2 regions of the Lactiplantibacillus paraplantarum genome follow, and region 1 is predicted to be linked to the other one. Evidence: predicted binding sites of a transcription regulator. Region 1 holds the regulator's gene; the other holds the start of a gene.

The links. Region 1 encodes Rex, which represses fermentation and respiration genes when NADH is low (regulators of the CRP and FNR family bind a similar motif). Its sites were predicted from a motif close to TTGTGAANTANTTCACAA; they were not measured.
Region 2: a site for Rex is predicted at 8,021-8,038, ahead of LP667_RS13120 (NAD(P)-dependent alcohol dehydrogenase). Genes of this name have one in related genera too.

The regions. Positions count from the first base shown of each region.
Region 1 is NZ_CP032744.1:584,068-596,075, reverse strand. Features, by position in the region: gene LP667_RS02840 (ATP-dependent helicase ComFA) at 1-354, opposite strand, end outside; gene LP667_RS02835 (YigZ family protein) at 422-1,063, shown strand; gene LP667_RS02830 (phosphate ABC transporter substrate-binding protein) at 1,385-2,290, opposite strand; gene LP667_RS02825 (glycosyltransferase family 4 protein) at 2,604-3,701, opposite strand; gene LP667_RS02820 (APC family permease) at 3,916-5,751, opposite strand; gene groL (chaperonin GroEL) at 6,002-7,627, opposite strand; gene groES (co-chaperone GroES) at 7,683-7,967, opposite strand; gene LP667_RS02805 (CPBP family intramembrane glutamic endopeptidase) at 8,160-8,804, shown strand; gene LP667_RS02800 (redox-sensing transcriptional repressor Rex) at 8,944-9,621, opposite strand; gene LP667_RS02795 (ABC-F family ATP-binding cassette domain-containing protein) at 9,789-11,771, shown strand; gene tsaD (tRNA (adenosine(37)-N6)-threonylcarbamoyltransferase complex transferase subunit TsaD) at 11,848-12,008, opposite strand, start outside.
Region 2 is NZ_CP032744.1:2,661,189-2,673,196, reverse strand. Features, by position in the region: gene LP667_RS13145 (helix-turn-helix domain-containing protein) at 1-481, shown strand, start outside; gene LP667_RS13140 (mucin-binding protein) at 613-4,749, shown strand; gene LP667_RS13135 (cupredoxin domain-containing protein) at 5,143-5,517, shown strand; gene LP667_RS13130 (cupredoxin domain-containing protein) at 5,532-5,804, shown strand; gene LP667_RS13125 (copper-translocating P-type ATPase) at 5,801-7,726, shown strand; gene LP667_RS13120 (NAD(P)-dependent alcohol dehydrogenase) at 8,086-9,207, shown strand; gene LP667_RS13115 (iron-containing alcohol dehydrogenase) at 9,787-10,959, opposite strand; gene LP667_RS13110 (aggregation-promoting factor C-terminal-like domain-containing protein) at 11,258-11,653, opposite strand; gene yjeM (glutamate/gamma-aminobutyrate family transporter YjeM) at 11,948-12,008, shown strand, end outside.

The DNA of each region.
Region 1 (12,008 bases):
TTGGCGTTTGTGGGCGATAAAATTAGCCTGAATCGATTGGGCACAAGCTGCTTGTTGAGTTGTCAGCGTTCCATGCCATGTGCAGACCGGGACCGTTGCAAAATCATTTGGTTCTGGCATATGATAGAGTTTAACAAGCGTACTCACCCGACCTAAATTCAAACATTGATAGCAATAATATTGCTGCTTAGGCAACTGGGCCCGTAGTCGATCTAAATAGCTGCCACAACGCTGACAAATAACGTTATGCTCATCAACTTGCATGGCCGGCAATACCTGAACGCCAGCAGGTACCGCGGTTGCTTCATGTGCGGATAACGCTAGCTGGCGGCCATATAATGCTTGTGCTTCCATAACGTTTCCCCCTCTCAGCTATCAAATACGCACTTTAGCGACTTATTCACGAAAGGAACCGATTAATTTGACTAACCCTTACTACACCATTACTCAAGACACAGTATTTGAACAAACTATAAAAAAATCCCGTTTCATTGCTCATCTATACCGCATTAGTGACGAAGCAGATGCTCAAACTAAAATTGCGGCGGTTCGCACGGCTAATCCTAAAGCTAACCACAATTGCTTTGCTTACATGCTTGGTGATGATGACCATATTCAACGAATGAGTGACGATGGTGAACCAGTAGGAACCGCCGGATCACCAATCTTAGAAGTTTTAAAGACTAATGAATTACATGACGTGCTAGCGGTCGTGACTCGTTACTTTGGTGGTGTCAAACTTGGCGCTGGTGGTCTTATTCGCGCCTACAATGGGACCCCGGCTGAAGCCATCGAAGTTAGCGGTAAGGTCCAGCGCGTCTTACAAGCCCGCATCGCAATCACCCTTGATTATCGAAACGTTGATGCCTTAGCCTACTATTTACAACAAAATCAGCTAACAACGCTCGATACTGACTATGGTGTTCAAGTCACGCAACTCATTGCGGTGACCCAATCTGAGGTAACTTCGGTTCAGCAAGCCATCACCAACTTGCTGAGTGGTCAAGTGACCTTTGCTGAACAAGGTGAACAATATACAGAAATTCCAGTCACCCGTACTTAAATGTCTGCTTACGGGTGCTCCTGTTGACAAGCAGTAGCCACATTAGTGTGCATGCTAACTTTGAAAAAGATTGGTCTTTTCAGATTCAACTAAAACAAGCGACTTTGAGCATTCATCTTACTTTTGGATAGTAACGCTAAATTAGTTGTTTCAAGTCCAAGTGTTTATGATTAGCTTACTTAATAACTAATTTTTCCAATCACCAGCGCCATTTTACTAGTTACTCAGACGTTTTCTTACTAGCCATTAATACCACACAGCTGTCTTAGCCGTGTTCACAAAAAAAGTCGAGCATCTGCTCGACTTTTTAGCTATCATTATTTATTTTAGATCAGTAATCGCACCTGATTGCCCGCGATCAACCTTCATCGAAGTCAGCGGAATGTACCCTAATTTCTTAACTAGGCTCCCTTGAACAGCTTTCGACGTCATGTATGTTAAGAAGTTCTTCAACTCCCCAGTTGGTTGGCCCTTAGTATACATGTGTTCGTATGCCCAAATCTTCCACTTGTTCGTGGCAACGTTAGCTTCCGTTGGTTTGACATTATCGATTGAAAGCGCCTGAACATCACTCTTGACGTATGAAAAGGCCAAGTAACTGATGGCACCTGGTGTGGTGCTAACAATTTTTTGAACAGTTCCATTAGAATCTTGTTCTTGACTAGTGGCCACCTTAGCATTGTCTAAACCCCATTTTTCAAACGTTGCACGGGTCCCACTACCTTGTGCCCGGTTAACCACGGTAATTTTTTCATCCTTACCACCAACTTCTTTCCAGTTAGTGATCTTACCTTGGAAAATCTTGACTAGTTGTTCTTTAGAAACATTGGTGACATTGGCATCCTTATTAATAACCGGGGCCATCCCCACAACGGCCACTTTATGATCAACTAACCCTTTGGCATCTAATCCTTTTTGATCTTGCGCAAATAAGTCAGAGTTCCCAATATTGACTGAACCCTTAGCGACTTGACTCAAGCCAGCACCAGAACCACCACCCTGAACGTTAATGGTGACATTGGTATGTTCATTCTGGTACGCCTGGCCAGCCTGTTCCACCAGTGGTTGTAGCGCTGTTGAACCAGTTGCCACAATCTTAGTGGTCTTAGAACTACCGCTACCACTGCTACTAGTATTCTTCGTGCTCGTGGCTGAGCTACTGCCGCAACCAGCTAGTAAAACGGTCATCGTTACTGCTAATGCGCCGAGTGTCAGTGCTTTTTTCATAATTGAAACTCCCCTTCTTCAATTGACTATCAAAATTAAGCAACCAACATGGCAAACCATCATAGCAAAACTGGGTAGGAGTGCTACGACAAGTGATGGAGCAACATCACCGTCCGATGGGTACACATTGTTGATTGCTTCGGAACATGCTTAATCTTACTAATCGTTTGTAAATTGTGAATGACGATTGTGTAAATTTCTTGTATAGTTTTGGTAAAGTCTAGCTAAGCGAACTTAACGATAATTAACTAAAAACAGGCATCCCCGCTAACCAACCGGTGGATGCCTGTAACATTTCAATAATTTTTAATTGCTAGTGATTACTCTTGGACGTTAACCGCGCTACGGTCCGTTTGATCCAATCTAATAACGGTTGGCGATTATCGCCAGCTAATCCGATGGCCTCCACGAATAGTTCTAAACCAAATAATAATCCGATTGTTAGCAAAACGGAACCCCAGATTGACGAGATCGGATACAACAATGAAATAAACGAAAAGATGAGCGCAATACCGTAAATCACCATCACGGTCTGACGATGGGTCAGTCCTAATTGCATCAAGCGGTGGTGTAAATGGTGCTTGTCCGCCTGTGAGATTGGCTTCTTATTCAAGATGCGCCGAATCATTGCGTAAACCGTATCCGTAATCGGAACTCCCAAGATCATGACTGGAATACCAACTGAAATCAAGGTCACATTCTTTAAACCAAACAATGAGAATACTGCGGTCATGAACCCAATAAACAGTGAACCAGTGTCTCCCAGATAAATCCTGGCTGGGAAAAAATTATAGGGTAGAAAACCGATCATCGCGGCAACTAACGTAAAGATTAATAAGGAAACAAACATATTGGCATTTAGGAAAAACAAACCAATAATCCCCATCGTACTTAGTGAAATTATCGAAACGCCAGTGGCTAATCCATCTAGCCCATCGATTAAATTCACCGCGTTCGTGATTGCTAAGATCCACAGCAAGGTTACTGGTAGACTCAACCACTGAAAGTGAATCAGTCCCAACAGTGGGAAAGTAAAAGTTGTCATCCGCACGCCACCAATAAAGTAAACCTCTAAGGCGGCTAACGTAATTCCTAACATTTTCTGACGTGGCTTTAATTCATAAATATCATCGATAATACCAGTGGCAATGATAATCAGTTCCCCACCGAGCAGTGCGAAAAAAATGCGACTGGGAAACTGGTGCATGAGATACAGCACAGTCGTACCAATGGTATAGGAAATAAAAATTGCTAAACCACCCATTGTCGGCATCGGAATCTTATTAACTCGGCGAACATTTGGTTTGTCCACGGCCCCAATTTTAAATGCAAGTTTCCGCACAAACGGCGTCAAGATCGCAGAAAGTATCATGGTCGCCACTAGGCTTACTAGGATTTCAAATCTGATCATTTGTGCGTAACTCCCTTCTCACTCTATTATGATAATTATACAAATCCCAATGACACTTGACAACTTGCTTCACTAAAACTTAGTAAAGGCAACACAATTCATTCATATTTACTGCTATCTAGCTAGTTCAGCATCTAAATTATAACCTCAGTCACTCATATTATGACATAAAAATAAAAACTCGGCAGCTATGCCGAGTTTCAATATCAAGTTACTATTCTTTTAAATGATAGTTATAAGTTGAAACAATAATATTTTCCCGCGAATTTAATACCGCCCGCAACCGCAAACTAGTTTGGTTATGCAAAATATTTTGCCAAGGTTTCTTCGGTACAAATTGTGGTACGAGCACCGTCGTCGAGAAATTCCGCTCCGCCGCGCGTTTTGCAATCACATCGCAGAAGCGCAGTGTCGGCGTTGCAATTGAGCGGTATGAAGAATGAATATCCACAAACCGTACGTCCGGGAAGGTTTCTTTAAATTCCGCTGCCGTCTTATGTTCCTTTTCCGGGTTTTCATCAAAAGAAACGTGCATGGCAATCACATAATCCCCAATCGACCGCGCGTAGTTAACCGCTTGGGCCGTTACCCGCGTCACATTGGAGACAAGAACGATTACCGTTGCACCATCATAATCATGAATCGCCGCTTTTTCCTTCGCAACCACTCGCAATTGGGCAGCCACTCGGTTGTAATGCACGTGAATCCGGTAGAACATGTAGAGCAAGAGTGGCATCACGATCAAGTATGGCCAGACATTGCCGAAATGTAGCAAGAATAGGAAAACCACCAAGAGCAACGAAATCAGCGCCCCAAGTAAGTTCACCGCCGCCTTCATCCACCACCATTGACCACGTTCACGTAGCCAATGAATAATCATCCCAGATTGAGATAATGTAAATGGCACAAACACCCCGACCGCATATAGTGGGATCAATAGCGTCGTCTTACCATGGAAAATGAAAATCAAGGCAATTGCCCCAACAGCCAACGAGATAATCCCATTAGAGTAACCTAAGCGATCCCCACGATCCATGTATGCATGTGGCAAAAATTTATCCTTAGCTAAGTTATATGCCAAGATTGGGAAAGCCGAGAAACCAGTGTTGGCCGCGACTGCTAAGATTAGCGCTGTCGCTAATTGTAACAAGTAGTAGAACAAGCCATGACCAAAGACTGCCGTTGCAATTTGTGACAAGACAGTATTATCCGCTTGCGGTTTAACACCTAAGTAATAACTTAAATAGGTAATACCACCAAAGAAGACCGCCAAGACTAATGACATGATGGCTAACGTATTGGCTGCATTTTTACGTTTAGGCCGTTTGAAATTCGGCACCGCGTTACTGATGGCTTCCACCCCAGTCAGTGATGACGACCCAGACGAGAAGGCCCGTAAAAACAGCACTAACGTCATACCCTGGACGGGTGCTCCAACGGCTGCCGATGCATGGTAAGTTAAGTTACCACTCGCAATATTCATAACGCCCCAGAGAATCATACCGATAATCATAATAATGAAAAAGTAAACGGGAAATGTTAAGAACGATGCGGACTCACGCATTCCACGTAAGTTCAATGCCATAATGGCAATCACAATCAGTACCGCAATTAGCACTTGGTAATTGGCTAACGCCGGAATTGCCGACGTAATCGCCTCAGTACCAGAAGTCACAGAAACCGCGACAGTCAACATATAATCAACCAGCAGTGATCCCCCGGCAACTAATCCGGCTGGCCGTCCCCAGTTCGTACTTGCAACCACGTAGGCGCCACCGCCAGATGGATAAGCCCGAATAATTTGTCGGTACGACATCGTAATAGCAAACAACAGCACTAACACAAGCGCCGCCACGTACAATTGATACATCAGCGCGGCCGCTGAAAGGGTAATCAAGACAGTCGTAATCTGTTCAGTACCATAAGCCACCGATGATAGCGCATCTGACGACAGCAGCGCCAGTGCCTTGAACTTAGTGAGCGCCTGCCCACCCTCGTCCATGGTTTTTAACGGTTTCCCAATAACTAACCGTTTTAAATAACGCCACATGATAATAACTCCTTTATTTCCAAAATAATTATCCCAAGTAAGCTGAATCAAAGTAGATTCTACTACTTTGACTTAATAAATACTACCAGTTGAACTACCGGGTACTTCGCTGCACCCGCATTTTGCGTTAACGACTAATCCTACCGCTCTGATATGGATAAATCAATACCTTTATTCTAGTCGATTCACACCCTAACAGCACTAAAAAAGCACTTACTCAGCCGAGTAAGTGCTTAATGTTACGATTTGTTTACATCATACCGCCCATACCTGGGTTTGGTGCGGCTGGGGCAGCTGGCGCATTTTCATCTGGCTTTTCAGCAACAACGGCTTCAGTCGTTAAGAGTAAGGCTGAAACAGAAGCAGCGTTTTGTAAAGCAGAACGCGTTACCTTAGTAGGATCCACGATACCAGCTTCGATCATGTCAACCCATTCATCAGTAGCGGCGTTGAACCCAACACCTGGCTTTTGTTCCTTCATCTTTTCAACGATTACTGAGCCTTCCAAACCAGCATTTTCAGCGATTTGGCGAACTGGTTCTTCCAAAGCACGTTTAACAATGTTGATCCCAGTTTGAACGTCACCGGTTTCCTTCAACGCAGCAACATCTTTGATAACATTAATCAAAGCAGTACCACCACCGGCAACAAAGCCTTCTTCAACGGCAGCCCGCGTTGCGTTCAAGGCATCTTCAATCCGGTATTTGCGTTCTTTTAATTCCGTTTCAGTAGCAGCACCGACACGAACAACGGCAACCCCACCAGCTAACTTAGCCAAACGTTCTTGTAACTTTTCCTTGTCAAAGTCAGAAGTCGTTTCACTAATTTGGTTACGGATGAATTCAACTCGTTCTGAGATAGCATCCTTGGCGCCAGCACCTTCAACAATGGTGGTGTTATCCTTAGTAACCGTTACTTTATTGGCTTGACCTAATTGATCGATCGTTGTGTCTTTCAATTCAAGGCCAAGATCGTCAGTGATAACCGTCCCACCAGTTAAAATTGCGATATCTTGTAATTGTTCCTTACGCCGATCACCAAAACCGGGTGCCTTAACGGCGACAACGTTAAACGTCCCACGCATCTTGTTCAAGACTAAGGTTGGTAAAGCTTCACCAGAAATATCATCAGCAATGATCAACAATGGCTTGCCTTGTTCAACGATGGATTGTAATAGTGGCAAGATATCTTGAATGTTCGAAATCTTCTTATCAGTGATTAAGATATAAGGATTATCGAGATCAGCTTCCATCTTATCGTTATCAGTAACCATGTATTGTGATAAGTAGCCGCGGTCGAATTGCATTCCTTCAACAACGTCTAAACTCGTATCAACACCACGTGATTCTTCAATCGTGATCACACCGTCATGGCCAACTTTTTCCATGGCTTCAGCAATTAGCTTACCAGTTTCTTCACTTGCTGAAGATACAGAAGCGATTTGCGCAATATCTTCTTGCGTCTTAACTTCGTGTGCCATGGCATGTAATGAGTCAACCGCCGTCTTAGTGGCTTCTTCAATCCCACGACGAATGCCAACAGGGTTAGCACCGGCGGTAACGTTCTTCATACCTTCATTAACGATTGATTGCGTTAAGACCGTTGCAGTCGTCGTCCCATCACCAGCAATGTCATTAGTCTTTGAAGCAACTTCAGAAACTAACTTGGCACCCATGTTTTCGAAATGATCGTCCAATTCAATTGCTTTAGCAATCGTTACACCATCATTAGTAATTGTTGGTGAACCATATGATTGTTCCAAAACGACGTTGCGACCCTTAGGCCCTAACGTTGACTTAACTGTGTCAGCTAATTGATCGACACCTTTTAGCATCGCTGAGCGTGCATCTTCAGAGAACTTTAATTCTTTAGCCATTATCTCTATTCACCTCATGAATTTAATTTATTTTAAGTTGCGCAATTTAAATGGATTAGTCTTCGATTGCAACGATATCTTTTTCGTGCAATACCAAGTACTTAGCACCTTGATACTTGACTTCGGTACCGGCATACTTATCGAATAATACTTGATCGCCGACCTTCACGCTGGGGTCAACTTTTGTCCCGTTATCTAAAACACGACCGTCATTGACGGCAACAACCTTCCCGCTTTGGGGCTTTTCCTTGGCGTTATTGGCAATGACAATCCCACCAATTGTTTGTTCTTCTTCTTCTTGTTGTTGCAAGATAACGCGATCTCCTAATGGTTTTAACACGTGAATCCCTCCATTTATTCTTTTTTAGCACTCCGTAGTTCCAAGTGCTAATTACATTGTCAACTATATCATTTTAATTCAAGATTGCAAGTAATTTGTCAATTATTAGTCAAAGAATGTCAAATCGACTATAATGAAAATTACAGTTACCGCTACGCAACTTAAATTTAACTTTTAAAAGGACGTGAGTTGATGGTCAATCGCCGCCAATCAATCTTTATTCTCATTATTTACTTTATTATTTACGCACTACCAAGCGTTTTAGTTACCGCTTTTCATCAACTTGGTTCTCAAGTATTCGTCATTCAAACAGTTGATTACTTGGTCGGTGCTGTCCTGCTCATTTGGTTAGCTAGCCGAATGAAGGCTAAAAATGTGATTGAAAAGCATCCCAGCAATTGGAGCAAAACCATTCTTTGGGGATTGATCGGACTCGTGCTCGTCATCGTCGGCCAATTAATTATTCTAAAAATCACTGCATTATTAGGCCAGTCAACCGCCTCAACTAACACCACTACGCTCTTGACAGTTGGCCAGCAATACCCGGCCTTTTTCCTAGCAATCATTATCGGGGCCCCAATCATGGAAGAAATCGTCTTTCGCAAAGTTATCTTCGGTAATCTTAGCGCAGTCACTGGTAAGATTGGAGCAGCCTTAATTGCGAGCGTCCTATTTAGCTTCGCACACGCGGATGGTCACTTTATTCTATACGCATTTATCGGCCTCTTATTCTGTTGGCTATACCAACATACTGGTCGTATTCAAACTTCTATGACCGCCCACATCTTAATGAATGCATCGGTCGTATTACCAACACTGTTTGGATTACTGCATTAATCCAAACTAGCAGCTCTCAATAGCTGAAGCCGTCATTAAACCCTTGTTTTTAAGTAAAAAGCTGACACAAAAAGGTGCTCTGGGAACCAGTCCCGGGGCACCTTCTTTTACTATATAATATCTAAACTAAGACAGTGACTTAGTCTTGCGTCTCATTCTGATCGTCATGACCGGTTTCGCCCAATTGCTGCCCATAATGCTCAATAAAGTAGATCAATGTTTGCAATTCATTGGTCAAGTCAACGTTTTGAACCCGGACTGTTTCTGGAACCGAAATTCGTAACGGCGTGAAGTTCATGATTCCCTTCACGTTAGCATCAACCAAATCATCCGTAATTTCCTGAACGACCGTCGTTGGGACTGTCAAAATTGCAATTTCAATCTGTTGTTCGATCAATTGCTTCTTCAACTCAGTCATTGGGTACACTGGCACCCCGCTTTGAACCGTATTGGCAATCGCCTCGTTAACATCAAAGGCTGCTGAAATTCGGACATTACTATTTTTGTGAAAATTGAAGTTTAATAAGGCGTGACCTAAATTTCCGACCCCAATCAAGGCAACGTTCGTTAAGGTGTCTTGGTTCAAAATCTTTTTAAAAAATGCAAGCAACGTTTCAACATCGTATCCATACCCTCGTTTACCGAGCGCCCCAAAATACGAAAAGTCTCGCCGAATCGTTGCTGAATCTACTTTAACCGCCTCGGACAACTCGGTTGATGATACCCGCTTCTTATCTGCATCTAGTAAAATATTCAAGTAGCGGTAATAAATCGGTAACCGTTTTGCCGTTGCCCGTGGAATTTTTGTTTCTGCCATTCGGACGCGTCCTCCTATATAAAAGTTTGTGAATTTGCTGACACTATTCTAGCATAACCTACGACTTTGTGAAATAATAATTACTTATTATTCCAAATAATTGGGCAAACCGTTGCAATATGCTACAATTATGTCACGAATCAAATGTGAAAGGAGCTTAATAAAGCGTGATTTTACTACAAGTACAGCAGGTTATGCGGCGTTTTGGTGCCGATGTCTTGTTCGATAACGTACAAATGGACATTCAAGAGCACGCCCGTGTGGCCCTCGTTGGTCGCAATGGCGCCGGCAAATCAACCTTACTTAAAATGATTGCTGGTGAGACTGTGCCTGACGAAGGCCAGATTTCGATGCGCAAGGGACTGACAATTGGTTACTTGGCCCAGGACCAAGGCCTAGACAGTCATAATACAATCTGGGAAGAGATGAGTAGCGTCTTCGCCGAGTTGCATGCAATTGAAACCCGAATGCATCAACTCGAAAATCAACTCAGTGATCCGGCTATCATGAACGATGAACAGGCCTACCAACAAACTTTAAAAACTTATGACCAAATTCAAACAGAATTTCAGCAGAAAAACGGTTACGGGTACCAAGCTGAAATCCGGGGTGTTTTACACGGATTTCAATTCGACGCCGATGTCTATGATAAATCAGTCACTGAACTATCAGGTGGGCAAAAGACGCAGCTAGCACTCGCCAAATTATTACTTGAAAAACGCGATTTACTTATTCTTGACGAACCAACTAACCACTTGGATGTTGAGACTTTAACTTGGCTAGAAAGTTATTTACAGTCGTATACAGGCGCATTGCTTATTGTCAGCCATGACCGTTACTTCCTAGACCGAGTCGTTAATGAAGTTTATGACCTGTCGCACCATGAAATGGTCCATTATACCGGCAACTACGATCAGTTTGTTCAAGAAAAAGCGGCACGTATTCAAGCTCAGTGGAAACACTACGAAAAACAACAAGCCGAGATTAGTAAGCTTGAAGACTTCGTTAACCGTAATATTGTGCGGGCTTCCACGACAAAACGCGCCCAGGCCCGACGCAAACAACTCGCTAAGATGGACCGACTTGATCGCCCTGACAATGATGAGAAAACGGCCCACTTTGGCTTTCACGCCGCCAAACAAAGTGGCAACATCGTTTTGACCGTCAAAGACGCTGCCGTGGGTTATGATGGTCGGATCCTGTCAGAACCAGATAATCTCAGCGTCAAAAAACATGAAGCGATTGCCATCGTCGGTCCGAACGGGATTGGCAAATCAACCTTCCTCAAGAGTATTTTGGGCCAAATTCCATTCATTAAAGGTCAGGCCGTGTTTGGCACTGGCGTCGTCACTGGTTATTATGACCAAGAGCAACGCAACCTTAATGATAAGAAAACGGTATTGGGTGAGCTATGGGATGAACATCCAACCACGCCCGAAAAAGATATCCGGACTATCCTAGGAAGCTTTCTCTTTACTGGAGAAGACGTTGATAAACCCGTTCACGCACTATCTGGTGGCGAACGGGCCCGGTTACTATTGACTAAACTCGCCATGCAAAACGACAACTTCTTAATTCTTGATGAACCGACGAACCATTTAGATATTGACAGTCGTGAAGTGTTAGAAGTGGCCCTCAACGATTTCGATGGCACCCTACTCTTTGTTTCACATGACCGTTATTTTATTAATCAAGTTGCTACCAGTGTCGTAGAAGTCTCACCAGAAGGAACTGAACTCTTCTTGGGCGACTACGATTATTATATTGATAAAAAGCAGGAGCAGGCTGAAATCGCAGCAGCCGCTGCTAGTCAGGCCGCTGAAGAAACTGCCAGCGCTGGGGCCACTGACCCAACTAGCGCAGCCACTGCCACTCCCCGTTCGACGGGCCAACAAAATTATCAGGCTAGCAAGCAGCAGCAACGAGAAAAACGTAAACTTGAACGCACTGTCGCTGCTTTAGAAGAACAGATGACAACGCTTGATGCACAAGCGACTCAGATTCAGACGAAAATGGCCCAACCAGAAGTTTCAGCTGATGTTGGTCAGTTGCAAGATCTACAGAAAGAGCTTGACGCAATCACGATCCAGCAGGAACAAGTTGAAACCGAATGGACTGAACAAGCTGAGGCCCTCGAGGAACTCAATTAATATATATTGACGAACAAATCAAAAAAATGGTCGCACTTTAACCTTATAGGTTATCGTGCGGCCATTTTTTTGATCATTATTTTAACATCCCGGGCATCCAATCAAACGCCAATCCCGGATCAGCATTAAGTGTTGCATCCCCAAATTGGTGGTGTTGATATTGGACGTAACCGGCAGCACCGATCATCGCACCGTTATCACCACATAACTTCAAAGGTGCAAGTAATAACTCGGTGT
Region 2 (12,008 bases), 1.1 Mb from region 1:
TTATGAGTTCGTTAAGTTGCGTAATGATTACCATCGCTGGCTGGACCGGTTACCCGTTACAACGGAGCGCTACCAACCGCTAGTGGTACAAATTGTCCGTGATTTTGCTGCGATCGCTAAGCCGAATGCGTTGGCCTACAATGCGCACTTAGAATCTACACTAGATGTCATGTATTACACAAATGCTCACTTGCACGACCAATTATCCGTAAAAAAAGTCTTGATGCACATTAATCATCGATGTAATCCCGAAGCGGTTCGACGATCATTTAGTCAAGAGATGCATATGTCGATTCGCGATTATATCAATGCTAAAAAAATTCAGGAAGCTGAACATATGCTATTGGCTTCCGACTTAACGATTCGTGCGATTGCTGGCGAGCTCTGCTTTTACGATGCTGCTGACTTTTCAAGGCGGTTTAAGAAGGAGACGGGTCAGACACCTTTAGAATTTCGACAACTCAATACGCGAACTGACTAATCATTTGTATTTTTGAAGATAACTTTTCTCACGTAAATACAAATCCCCGTTTTGCTATTAATAATGTGGGTATACTATGCCTTAAAATTCAAAACATGTCGATATTTGACTAAGATTGACAGGGGCAAGTAATGATGCGATATTCGCGTGAAAAGCAACGTTTTAATCATCCAAAAGTTTGGTTATTTTCGAGTGTCTTAATTTTAGGTTGGGGTGTAGTACCAATGGCCGTTCAAGCCAGTCAAACAGGTGCCGTTGTGGCAAAGCTGCATGCAGCTTTGCCCAAGGTGGCTAATGAGCGCCCATCCGCAGGAAAAAATAAGACTTCAGTAACTTCTGCAGCTGACAGTGAGCGCGCGACGGCTGCACATTCGACTAGTACGGTAGCACTATCTACAACTGCTGCTACCGAGACAGAAAGTCAAGCGGGTGTTGTTAAGCAACCAGTCGCTGACAGTGCATCACAGCGACAGACATCTAGCCAGTCAGAATCAGAAGCGAGGACAAGTGCCACCACTTCTGGTCAACGGGTGAGTGAGTCAGTAGCGGTCGAATCGGCTGCAAGCACTAGTCAGACGTCTGCTTCAACGAGTTCAAGTCAAGTGGCTAGTTCTGATAATTCGAAGCGTTCGTCGAATTCGACGAGCACCATAATGCCATCCGGAAAGCATTCAATGTCAAGTCAGCAGTCAACTGCGACAAGTAATGCTAAGAGTGCCCAACTCACAAATTCTGCTACAGCGCAACCATCCGTTACAACGGCAAGTGGTGAATTATTACCGGTTGCGAAAGACGTCCCGAATTCGACAACCAATCAACAATCTTCAAAGGCTTTTTCAGCGAGTAAGAGTACTCAGATGCAGTCAGATAAAGTAAGCGTTGGGGCCCAATCTACAGTAGCGAATAAGGTATCAGAAATTAAGCCAGCGATTACGGCGACTGCAGCTACAGTGAAACAAGCGGGTGATGGGCGAACGGCCACCGCGTCGGCATTTCTAGCAACGGCGAAGAATTTGGCTGATAAAAGTTATCTCGAGCAGTATGTCAAACAGTATGGTCGGCCGGCTTTAATTGCATTAATCCAAGATTGGTTATCCACCTATCGCATTATTGCTTTAACGGGGATTACAATTGTGAATAGTTCGTTTGACGGCAGTGTGGCGACCATCAGCGGTGGGCTGCACGTAATCAATGCGGGCGCAACGATTCGGCCAGGGAAAGATTCCGAGTGGGATATGATTGTGAATGGTGGCTTATCAGTGACTAATAATACAATCACGTTTACGACTAGTAACGGATTAGTAGATCGATCCGTTGCCAATCAGGATATGGATTATTCTAGGCCACGGCCAACGGGTAACGGTGCCATTAAAGGCGTACCAACGGTCACAATCAATTCTTCGCTAGCTGATCCCCGTGAGTTTAATCAAGCCCAGGTCAATATTAGTGATTTCTATAATCAGTTAGTTAGTGCAGGCACGATTTTACCAGCAACCAATGGTGGTACATTGTCAAAAGCACTCATTGGCGAGTCTGGAACGACTGATCTAGGGAGTTATCAAGGGCATCATTATTATGCCGTAAATATTGATTTAAATGACTGGCACAGTGGTATTCGGACAACCGGTTTTACTGACGATGATGTGGTCATCTATAACGTGGTCACAGGGGCCTCTGAATTAACAATTGGTGGCGGCTTTTCCAGTAGCACGTCCAATTTGGTCTGGAATTTTAATCAGGCAACGCGAATCAAGAATACGACGGCCATCGCAGGCAAAATGGTTGCACCACATGCAGTCTTTACAACTAACCAAAATGTCGATTCGGCGGCAGTTTTGCAATATGGTTATGGCGATGGTGATAGTGCGGTCTGGGAAATGATTACGAGTCAAAATGAGCATAATTATAGCTTTGGTCAAATGGTTGGTGATGATCCGTTAGCTTATCTAATTGCAGTGATTAAGTCGAATGGTACCGTTATTGATACTCTGGCTGGCTTTCAAGATTTGATAACAACTGGCGAATTGACTATCACAATTACAGATGCGGCCGGCAACCGTTTGCCGGGATTGAATGCGGTTAATACGCATGTTGCAGGTCAACATCGTTATCTGATCACTTATCAATTTAATGACCAGACGGCGACCACTTGGATAAATGTGTTAGCATCTCAAGAACCCGTAACACCTGTGCAGCAGGTTCCTGAATATTCAAATATTACACGGACGATTCAGTATCAAGATGGGCGGACTGGAAAATCCATTGCTAAATCAGTGGTTCAAACGGTGCCGGTCGTGCGCTTAGCGATTCTTAATGCCGAAACTCACGAGTTGTTAGGATATGATACGGATGGCGACGGTGCCTTTGATACTAGTGATGGTTCACTGGCATGGCGGTTAGTGAATCCAACTGATTATCAGCGATGGGCACAAGTGATTTCCCCAGATTTGTCCATGCAGGGTTATCAAGCGCCAGATATTCCAGTTGTCGTAGCACAAGAAGTTGTCATTAATGGTGGTGGTATAACGATGAATGCTGATGTGGTCGTTAAGTATCAGCAACAAACGCATGTCGAAACGACTCAACGGACAATTACACGAACGATTAACTATCTTGATGCGGGGACGTTGCAAGCGATTGACGCGGTTCAACCTGTGGTTCAAACGATTAAGTATGAATTGTTAACGATAATCGCCCACGATGGCACCATTCTTGGATATGACACAGATGGGGATGGGCAGGTCGATACCCAGACAGCGGATGAGGCTTGGCTGTTAGTTGGATCAGCGCCGTGGTTCGAGACGGTCAAATCACCTGATCTGAGCAGCGACGGGTACGCGGTTCCTGATTTAAAAGTAGTACCGGAACAGATGGTTGCTGGTGTAAATGATAAGGATGTGACGATCAATGTCTATTATCGCCTAGCAACGCAAGCTGTTACGGAATACCAAAATAAACGGCGGGTTATCACATATATTGATCGTCAAACCCACCAATCGGTTGCGGCAAACGTGCAACAATTAGTCGTTTACCAGCGAACGGCGATTATTGAAAAGAAGACTGGAAAATATTTAGGGTATGATTTGAACGGCGATGGCTTGATTGATACGAACCAAGCCGATCGGGCATGGACGGTAGTTGGGCGCAATCAATTTGATGCTGTGGCGTCACCAGATTTAGGTGCTAAAGGTTATACTGATCCGGATCTTAAAACTGTCGCTTCGTGGGTTGTAGCGGTCGATGATACCGATCTAACAACAGTGATGGTGACTTATGGCCATCGAACTATCACGGTAACCCCCAGTGATCCGAATCCGATTGCTCCTGGTAATCCTAATATTGTCTTCCCGGATGAAAGTGGTGAAGCTGATTTAACGCACACGGTTACGCGGACAATTCACTACGTCTACGGTGATGGTACGCAGGTTGCGGCACCGGTTCGTCAAACTGTTCGGTTTCAGCGAAGTGTGACGATTGACTTGGTGACAGGCCAAATGACCTATCAAGACTGGGTACCAGTAACAACGGCGACCATGGCCAGCGTCATTTCCCCAATCGTGGCAGACGCTACGGCAACGTTAGCCACGGTTGCGGCACAACAAGTTAATGCAACGACTGCGGATCAGGTGGTAACAGTCATTTACAATCAGTTATCAGATCAGCCGGACCAACCGAGTCAGCCAGACCAGCCGGACCAACCGGACCAGCCGGACCAACCGAGTCAGCCAGACCAACCGAGTCAGCCAGACCAACCGGATCAGCCAGATCAGCCGGACCAACCGAGTCAGCCGGATCAGCCGGACCAACCGAGTCAGCCAGATCAGCCGGATCAGCCGGACCAACCGAGTCAGCCAGACCAACCGAGTCAACCAGACCAACCGGATCAGCCAGAGCAGCCGGATCAGCCAGAGCAGACGAGTCAACCAGAGCAGCCGGAGCAACCAAATCGGCCGGATCAAGCGAACGGATTGGGCGATGCGCTCAATCCAGCAAGTGACCAGCCAGGGACGTCAAATGTGCCGCACCAAGAATCAAAGCGGGTGCGGACCAGCTCGGCTGTGGATACGTCGCAGCAAGGGACAACTAAATCGACTTCAGGGATTGGTTGGGTCAGTGCGCAACCAGCGACGCCCCGGGGACCAAAGCAAGGCCGTACGAAGGTTCTACCTCAGACTGATGAACAAGACAATCAGTTATCCCTTTGGGGGGTAATCATATTAGCGTTAAGTTCGGTTCTCAGTTGGGTCAAACTTAAGCAACGGGATTAGTATGCCTTAAAGTTATCAAGATTAGTATCGATTGTGCAAGGCTACAAGTACGTTTCACGTGTAAATTAATCTGCTCCTTTATGTGAAAGTGGTATGCTCAATATTTCAGAAGCCGCTCATTACGTTCATTGTTGGACGTAATGAGCGGCTTCTTTTGGGTTGGGGGCCCGTGCTCAGTTTAGCAAGCAGGGGGAAGTTGCACAAAATGGATGGCTCATCAAATAGTGTCCTACGAGCAGACATATTATAGTAGAAACTGGTATGAGTAGTTAAAAAAACTAAGGGTTATGCCTAAAAATAATATTTATCGTTGACAATTGTAAACGATGGCGCTAAGATACTTGTATAGATTACATGTGTAAACGATGGAAAAAAGTGGAAGGAATGAATTTAATGGTTATTAAAGGGTTAGTCTTGTTAATTGGTTTGTTAGCAATCGGGTTCATCTTATGGTGGTTTTTCGGTAAGCACGCTACGGCAACGGTAACCGCGGATGCGTCTGCTGATTTACAACAAGTTGATGTTGAAGTCAAGGGTGGTTACTCGCCGGAACAGATCGTGTTGAAAAAGGGCGTGCCGGCGATATTGAACTTTACACGCAAAGACGCGTCCGGATGTCTGGATCACGTGGTTTTTAGCGATTTTGGTATTAATCAAGAATTACCGCAAAATCAGGCTGAAGCCATTGCTATTGACACTAGTAAGCCAGGCGAATACCAATGGGCGTGTGGTATGGATATGTTCCATGGCAAATTGATTATTAAATAATGGAGGCTAAGGTAATGACAGCACAACAAAATATTAATATTACCGTGAATGGTCATTATGAACCAGCGGTAATCACCTTAAAAAAGGCTATTCCGGCACAATTAACGTTTACCCGAACAAGTACACAGGGGTGTTTGGAACACGTGCATTCAAAATCGTTGGACTTTGCAATGGACTTACCGCTTGATCAACCGCAAACGGTGACGATTCCAACTGATCAGACCGGTGAATTTCAGTTTAGGTGTGGCATGGACATGGTTCATGGCAAGGTGGTGATTGAGGGATGAATACAACAAAGCGGTTTTGGATTTCATTAATCTTTTCTTTACCATTATTAGCTAATATGATTTTAATGCCGTTTGGTTGGATGCTTCCTGGTGGCGATTGGACACAGTTAGTTTTGACGACCGTCATTATGGTTGTTTCAGCGCGACCGTTTTTGCAGAGTGCGTGGGCGTCATTTACGAAGCATCACGCCAATATGGATACGTTAGTGGCAATTGGAACTGCAACGGCTTATTTTTACAGTTTATATGCGATGGCTACTGGTCAGGCGGTCTTTTTCGAGAGTGCTGCCTTGGTCACAACGTTTGTCTTACTAGGACAAGTCTTTGAAGAACGAATGCGACACAATGCTTCTAGCGCGGTGGCTAAACTAGTTGGTTTGCAAGCTAAGGAAGCAGAAGTGTTGCGCAACGAAGAATTTGTTAAGGTGCCATTGGACCAGGTCGTGGTTGATGATATTATTCGAGTGAAACCAGGGCAAAAGATTCCAGTTGATGGTGTCATTACGGAAGGGCGGTCGACGGTTGATGAATCAATGGTTACTGGGGAAAGTATGCCGGTTCAAAAAACGGTAGCTGATGCAGTGATTGGTTCAACAATCAATAGCAATGGGACCTTTCTGTTCAAGGCTAGCAAGGTTGGCGATCAAACAATGCTAGCACAAATCGTTGAACTCGTTAAAAAAGCCCAAAATAGTCATGCACCGATTCAAAAGTTAACGGATAAAGTTTCTGATGTTTTTGTCCCGATTGTGTTAATTATTGCGATTATGACATTTTTGACTTGGTACGTCTTCTTAGGTGTCAGTCTCGCTAATGCCTTGATTTTTGCCGTGGCCGTCGTAGTTATTGCGTGCCCGTGTGCGTTAGGATTAGCAACCCCCACTGCATTAATGGTCGGTACTGGACGAGGCGCTAAAATGGGGATCTTGATTAAAAACGGTGAGGTTTTGGAAGCGGTCAATGATGTTAAAACGGTGGTTTTTGATAAGACTGGTACAATTACGGTTGGTCAACCACAAGTAACGGATGTGATTGGTGATGAAACCCAAGTATTGCGGGTGGCAACTAGTTTGGAAGCTGCGTCAGAACATCCGTTAGCTGCGGCAATTTTAAAACGTGGCCAGGCGCTTGGTGTTGCAGCGCCGACCGCAACGGATTTCCAAGCCATTGAAGGTAAAGGAGTGACGGCCCAAGTTGACGGGCAAGCAGCCGTGGTCGGTAATCATAAATTATTGACCGATGAACCAATTAGTGCTGAACTACAACGACAAGCGATTCGGCTCCAGGATGCGGCTAAAACGGTTGTGTATGTTGGCTTAAACCATCAAATCGTTGGCCTGATCGCGATTCAAGACGTGGCTAAGTCGACATCTAAGGCCGCCATTGCGAGTTTGAAAGCGCGGGGCTTAAAGACAGTCATGCTGACGGGCGACAATGAACGGGTAGCACAAGCTGTGGCGGACCAGGTCGGAATCGATGAAGTCATTGCCGATGTTTTGCCTGGGGACAAAGCTGATCATGTCCAAGCCTTCCAAAAAGAGGGCAAAGTAGCCTTTGTTGGCGATGGTATTAATGACGCCCCAGCGTTGACAACGGCGGATGTTGGTATTGCCATGGGTTCTGGGACGGATATTGCGATTGATGCTGGTGGCATCGTGCTTGTTAAGAATGATTTACGGGATGTTGACCGGGCACTGGTATTGAGCAAGAAGACGTTCAATCGAATTAAACTTAATTTGTTTTGGGCGTTTGTGTACAATGTGCTAGGAATCCCCGTGGCAGCCGGCGTCTTCTTTGCCATTGGATTGACACTTAGTCCTGAATTGGCGGGGCTGGCGATGGCCTTTAGTTCACTATCCGTGGTTACAAGTTCGGTATTATTGAACAAGGCAAAGATCAGTACCAGTGTTCAGCCTGCGTAGGTCAAGATTGTTGGCAGAATATGATAATGAGTCATTTTAATGATTAAAATTGAGCGCGTATGTCTAAGGATAGTCCACTTTTGGTGGGACTTACTTGGATGTTCGCGCTTTTTAGGTTGAAATTATATGACCGCTTAATTATCCCTAATGTTATGAACTGATCTCACAGTTACCGAAAAAAGCGTATTATATTTACACTAATTAAGTATCATATCGTTAGTCGAAAATTATCAGATTGCCCATTTGACGGGGATAATAACTGGTTTAAATGCTTTTGAAAGCGTTTGAATTGAATTGTGTATTGTGTAACAATATTAATTGTAAGCGTTTTACATACTATTTGAAATGAGGGTCTGAACATGAAAATTAAAGCAGCAGTAGTTGATAAAGTTAACGATCCATTTGTCATTAAAGATGATATTGAATTAGCTGAAATGAAAGCAACTGATTTACAAATCAAAATGGTTGCGACTGGGATTTGTCATTCTGATGAAGCCATTCGGCGGGGAGATGCTTCGTTAGGTTATCCCGTGATTTTAGGACATGAAGGTTCTGGAATCGTTGAAAAGGTCGGTTCAGAAGTAACTAATTTTGAAGTGGGCGATCACGTTATCTTATCGTTTTACGCTGATGGGACTTGTGATAACTGTTTGAAGGGGATGCCGACCAAGTGTCGGAATTACGCTGACTATAATCTTAGTGGTACCCGTCCCGATGGTTCAGATCATTTCCAAGAAAACGGCCATCATATCAGTGACATGTTCGACCAATCTTCCTTCACGACGCACACGGTAGTTGACCAACGGAATGCTGTTAAAGTACCAAAAGAATTGGATTTACGGCGCTTAGGACCGTTGGGCTGTGGCTACGTGACCGGGAGTGGGACGGTCTTGAATAGCTTGCAACCTCGCCCAGGCCAAACGATTGCGGTCTTTGGGACTGGTGCGGTTGGTTTAGCCGCAATGATGGCTGGTAAAATTTCGGGTTGTACCGAAGTGATTGCGGTTGACATTGTTGATTCACGGTTAGCACTCGCCAAGGAATTAGGTGCCACCCATGCTATCAACAGTAAGGAAGAAGATCCCGTTGAAGCAATCAAGAAGTTGACACACGGTTACGGGGTCGACTTTGCAGTTGATACAACTGGGGTCGAACCAGTCATGGTATCCGCAATCCACGCGCTTGCTCAAGGTGGGACTGCGGCCTTGATTGCTGTTACGGCCAAGAATATTACCATTAGCTCATGGAACGATTTGTGTGTTGATGATAAGAAAGTCATCGGTGTTAACATGGGTGATGCCATTCCTGGCGTTGATATTCCGCGGTTGATTGATTTTTATCAACATGGCATGTTCCCATTTGAAAAGACTGAAAAGTTCTATAAGTTTGAAGATATTAATCAAGCCAATGCTGATTCTGGTAGTGGTAAGACCATCAAACCAGTCTTGATCATTGATGAAGACTATCAACCTGGTAAATAGCTGCTGGCTTGATGCCACCAGTTGTGATGAATAACTTCTAAAACGGCGATGTCAAAAGTTGATTTTGACATCGCCGCTTTTTGTGTTAAACACAAGCCGCTTGGACGGCTTGCATAATTTGTGATTAAAACGTGCCGGTTTTTAAGTTCAAAAACAGCCAGCTATGGACCGCTGGGAAAAAGTTCGACTCAGCGTAAACTTGTTTAGTTAGTTCGTCCTACACCGACCTCCAGGCATTTCTGCCAATTGCCGGAACGTGGTGGGCACAGATTTAAGCCGAAGCCCACGTCTCAAATACTGGCCTTTCACTAACCAAGCCAAGGACGCTTGCTAAGTGAAATTTCACCACTGGGCATTGGCCGAAACGCCTTCCAGTCGGGATAGTGTTCGAATGGCGGACATGTGCGTACCGAAATTTTGTTGGATTTATCGTTACTTTTCATAAACAGTAATTTGTCAATCAACTGTCAAGTCGAAAAAGATATTGTGATAACTTACTGTTTCTGAATTACCGTAGTAATAATTGAATATTTCGAAAAAGTAGAGAAAATACTCTGATATTTCACTTTGAATGGGTGATTACTTGGCATCATATGCGGCTTGGAAAATCTTGATGATATCTTCCTTAGTGCCTTTGCGTGGGTTAGAGAAGGCGTTGCCGTCTTTAAGCGCGTTAGTTGCCATGTGCTCGAAGTCTTCGATCTTGGCGCCAATTTCCTTGATTGAATGTGGGATTCCCACATCTTCGCTGAGCTGTTTCATCGCTTTAATAGCCAATTCGGCAGCATTACGAGTCGATAAGCCATCGGTATTCTCACCCATGATTTTAGCAAGTTCGGCAAAGCGTTCTGGACACGCAATCAAATTGTATTCTTCAACATATGGTAGAAGTAGGGCGCAACAAACACCATGGGGCGCGTCATATTGACCACCAAGTTGGTGCGCCATTGCGTGGACGTAACCTAAGTTTGCATTGTTGAAAGCCATGCCGGCAAGCATTTCAGCTTCAACCATATGCGTGCGAGCTTCCAAGTTATGACCATTGGCAACAGCTTCACGCAATGAGGTTTCGATTAATTTGATAGCTTGGATACACTGTGAATCGGTGATCGGGTTGTGATCGACTGAGACAAAGGGCTCAATTGCTTGCACAAAGGCATCCATCCCAGTGGCAGCCGTGAGCCCCTTAGGTACATCTAGCATGAGGGTGGGATCGTTAAATGAAACAAGTGGCATATTGCGCCATGAAGCAACGACGAATTTATAATGGGTTTCTTCGTTTGTAATGACACAGTGGCGGGTCAACTCAGAACCAGTACCGGCAGTGGTATTAACAGCAATCAATGGTGGTAGGGCGTTTTTGAGGGTTTCGATCCCAGCTAACTTGGTGATATCATCGCCATTGGTCATAATGATACCGGCTCCCTTACCAGTATCGTGGGCAGAACCACCGCCAATGGTAATCAATGAGTCAGCCTGATTAGCTTGATATAATGCTTTAACAGCTTGAATATTATGAATTTTAGGGTTAGGTTCAACTTGATTGTAAATCACGTAGTCAATCCCGGCAGCATCTAGTGAACGTCGAACTTGGGCAACGGCGCCATTCGGTAGACTTTCAAGAAACTTGTCAGTGACGATAACTGGTTTTTGCATGCCAAGGGTTTTGGCACGCTCACCAATTTTACTAATGACACCAGGACCAAAAAAGTTAACGCTAGGCATTAAGAAATCAAAATTACGTTCAGTCATATTAATAACCTCTTTTTATATTGTAATCGCCATCATTACTAATTTACGAATCAAATTATAGTCGTAATAATTACAATTTGCAATGCTTTAAACTAATTAATTATATTTTTCACAATTTCGTTTGGAAAGGGTGCTACTAGCATGGCGCAAAGGTTGTGCCAAAGTGCTAAATAGCGCTTGGCTATTTGGTTTAATAACATTTGATATTGCTGTCTACAAAAAAAGCGACTAATTACAAAGATTCACAATCTTCGTAATTAGTCGCCTCTTTTAAGATGCCCCAATGGAAAGCATTTGGTTAGTACCAGTGATGATGTTGCCAGAACCGTTTGGCTTTGACCCAGGAACCGTAGCGCGAGGCTACGTAGGTATTAGCGCGTTTTTCCTGATTGACGGGTGACAAGTTACCGTGTAAGTACGACCGTAATAATTGGTAGCGACCGTAACAGCGGCCATTACGAGCCGTATAACTGTAACCAGATTCGCGATACGCAATCCAATTTTTAGCAGCGCGATTCGCCTTCGAGAGCTTAGCATTGATCTTAGCAATTTGCTGAGACTGACTAAGCTTCTTAGCGGCCTGGGCGGTGATTGTGGTTTGTGGTCCAAAACTAGTCGTCACGTTAATGACGACCCCGAAGACACAACTATCCAAAACTAATAGCAACATGGTTTTGATCTTAAAACTTTTCATAATATGTATAACCCCGTTTTTTATTTTCTCCATAAGCTGATACCAGTAGAATACGCCAGTTATATTTCAGTGATGTTAAAGGAAAATTACTAAGTTATTAAATGAATGTTTCCTTAAAGGAATAGTTGCTGATGAGAACTATTTGATCGCTAGTTAGATTAATAATGGCGCTGATTGTCACATAGAAAAATCATAATATTGTTAGGGAAACTAAAGCGCTTTATTGCATTCTTAGGGTAATCTTAAAATTGGAACAACTTTACAAAAGTATTAAAGGAGTAAGGGAGTGCAATAATGGCAGAAAAAGATAATGAGAAGATTACACTGATTGCCTTAGTCATGATGATCTTTACCA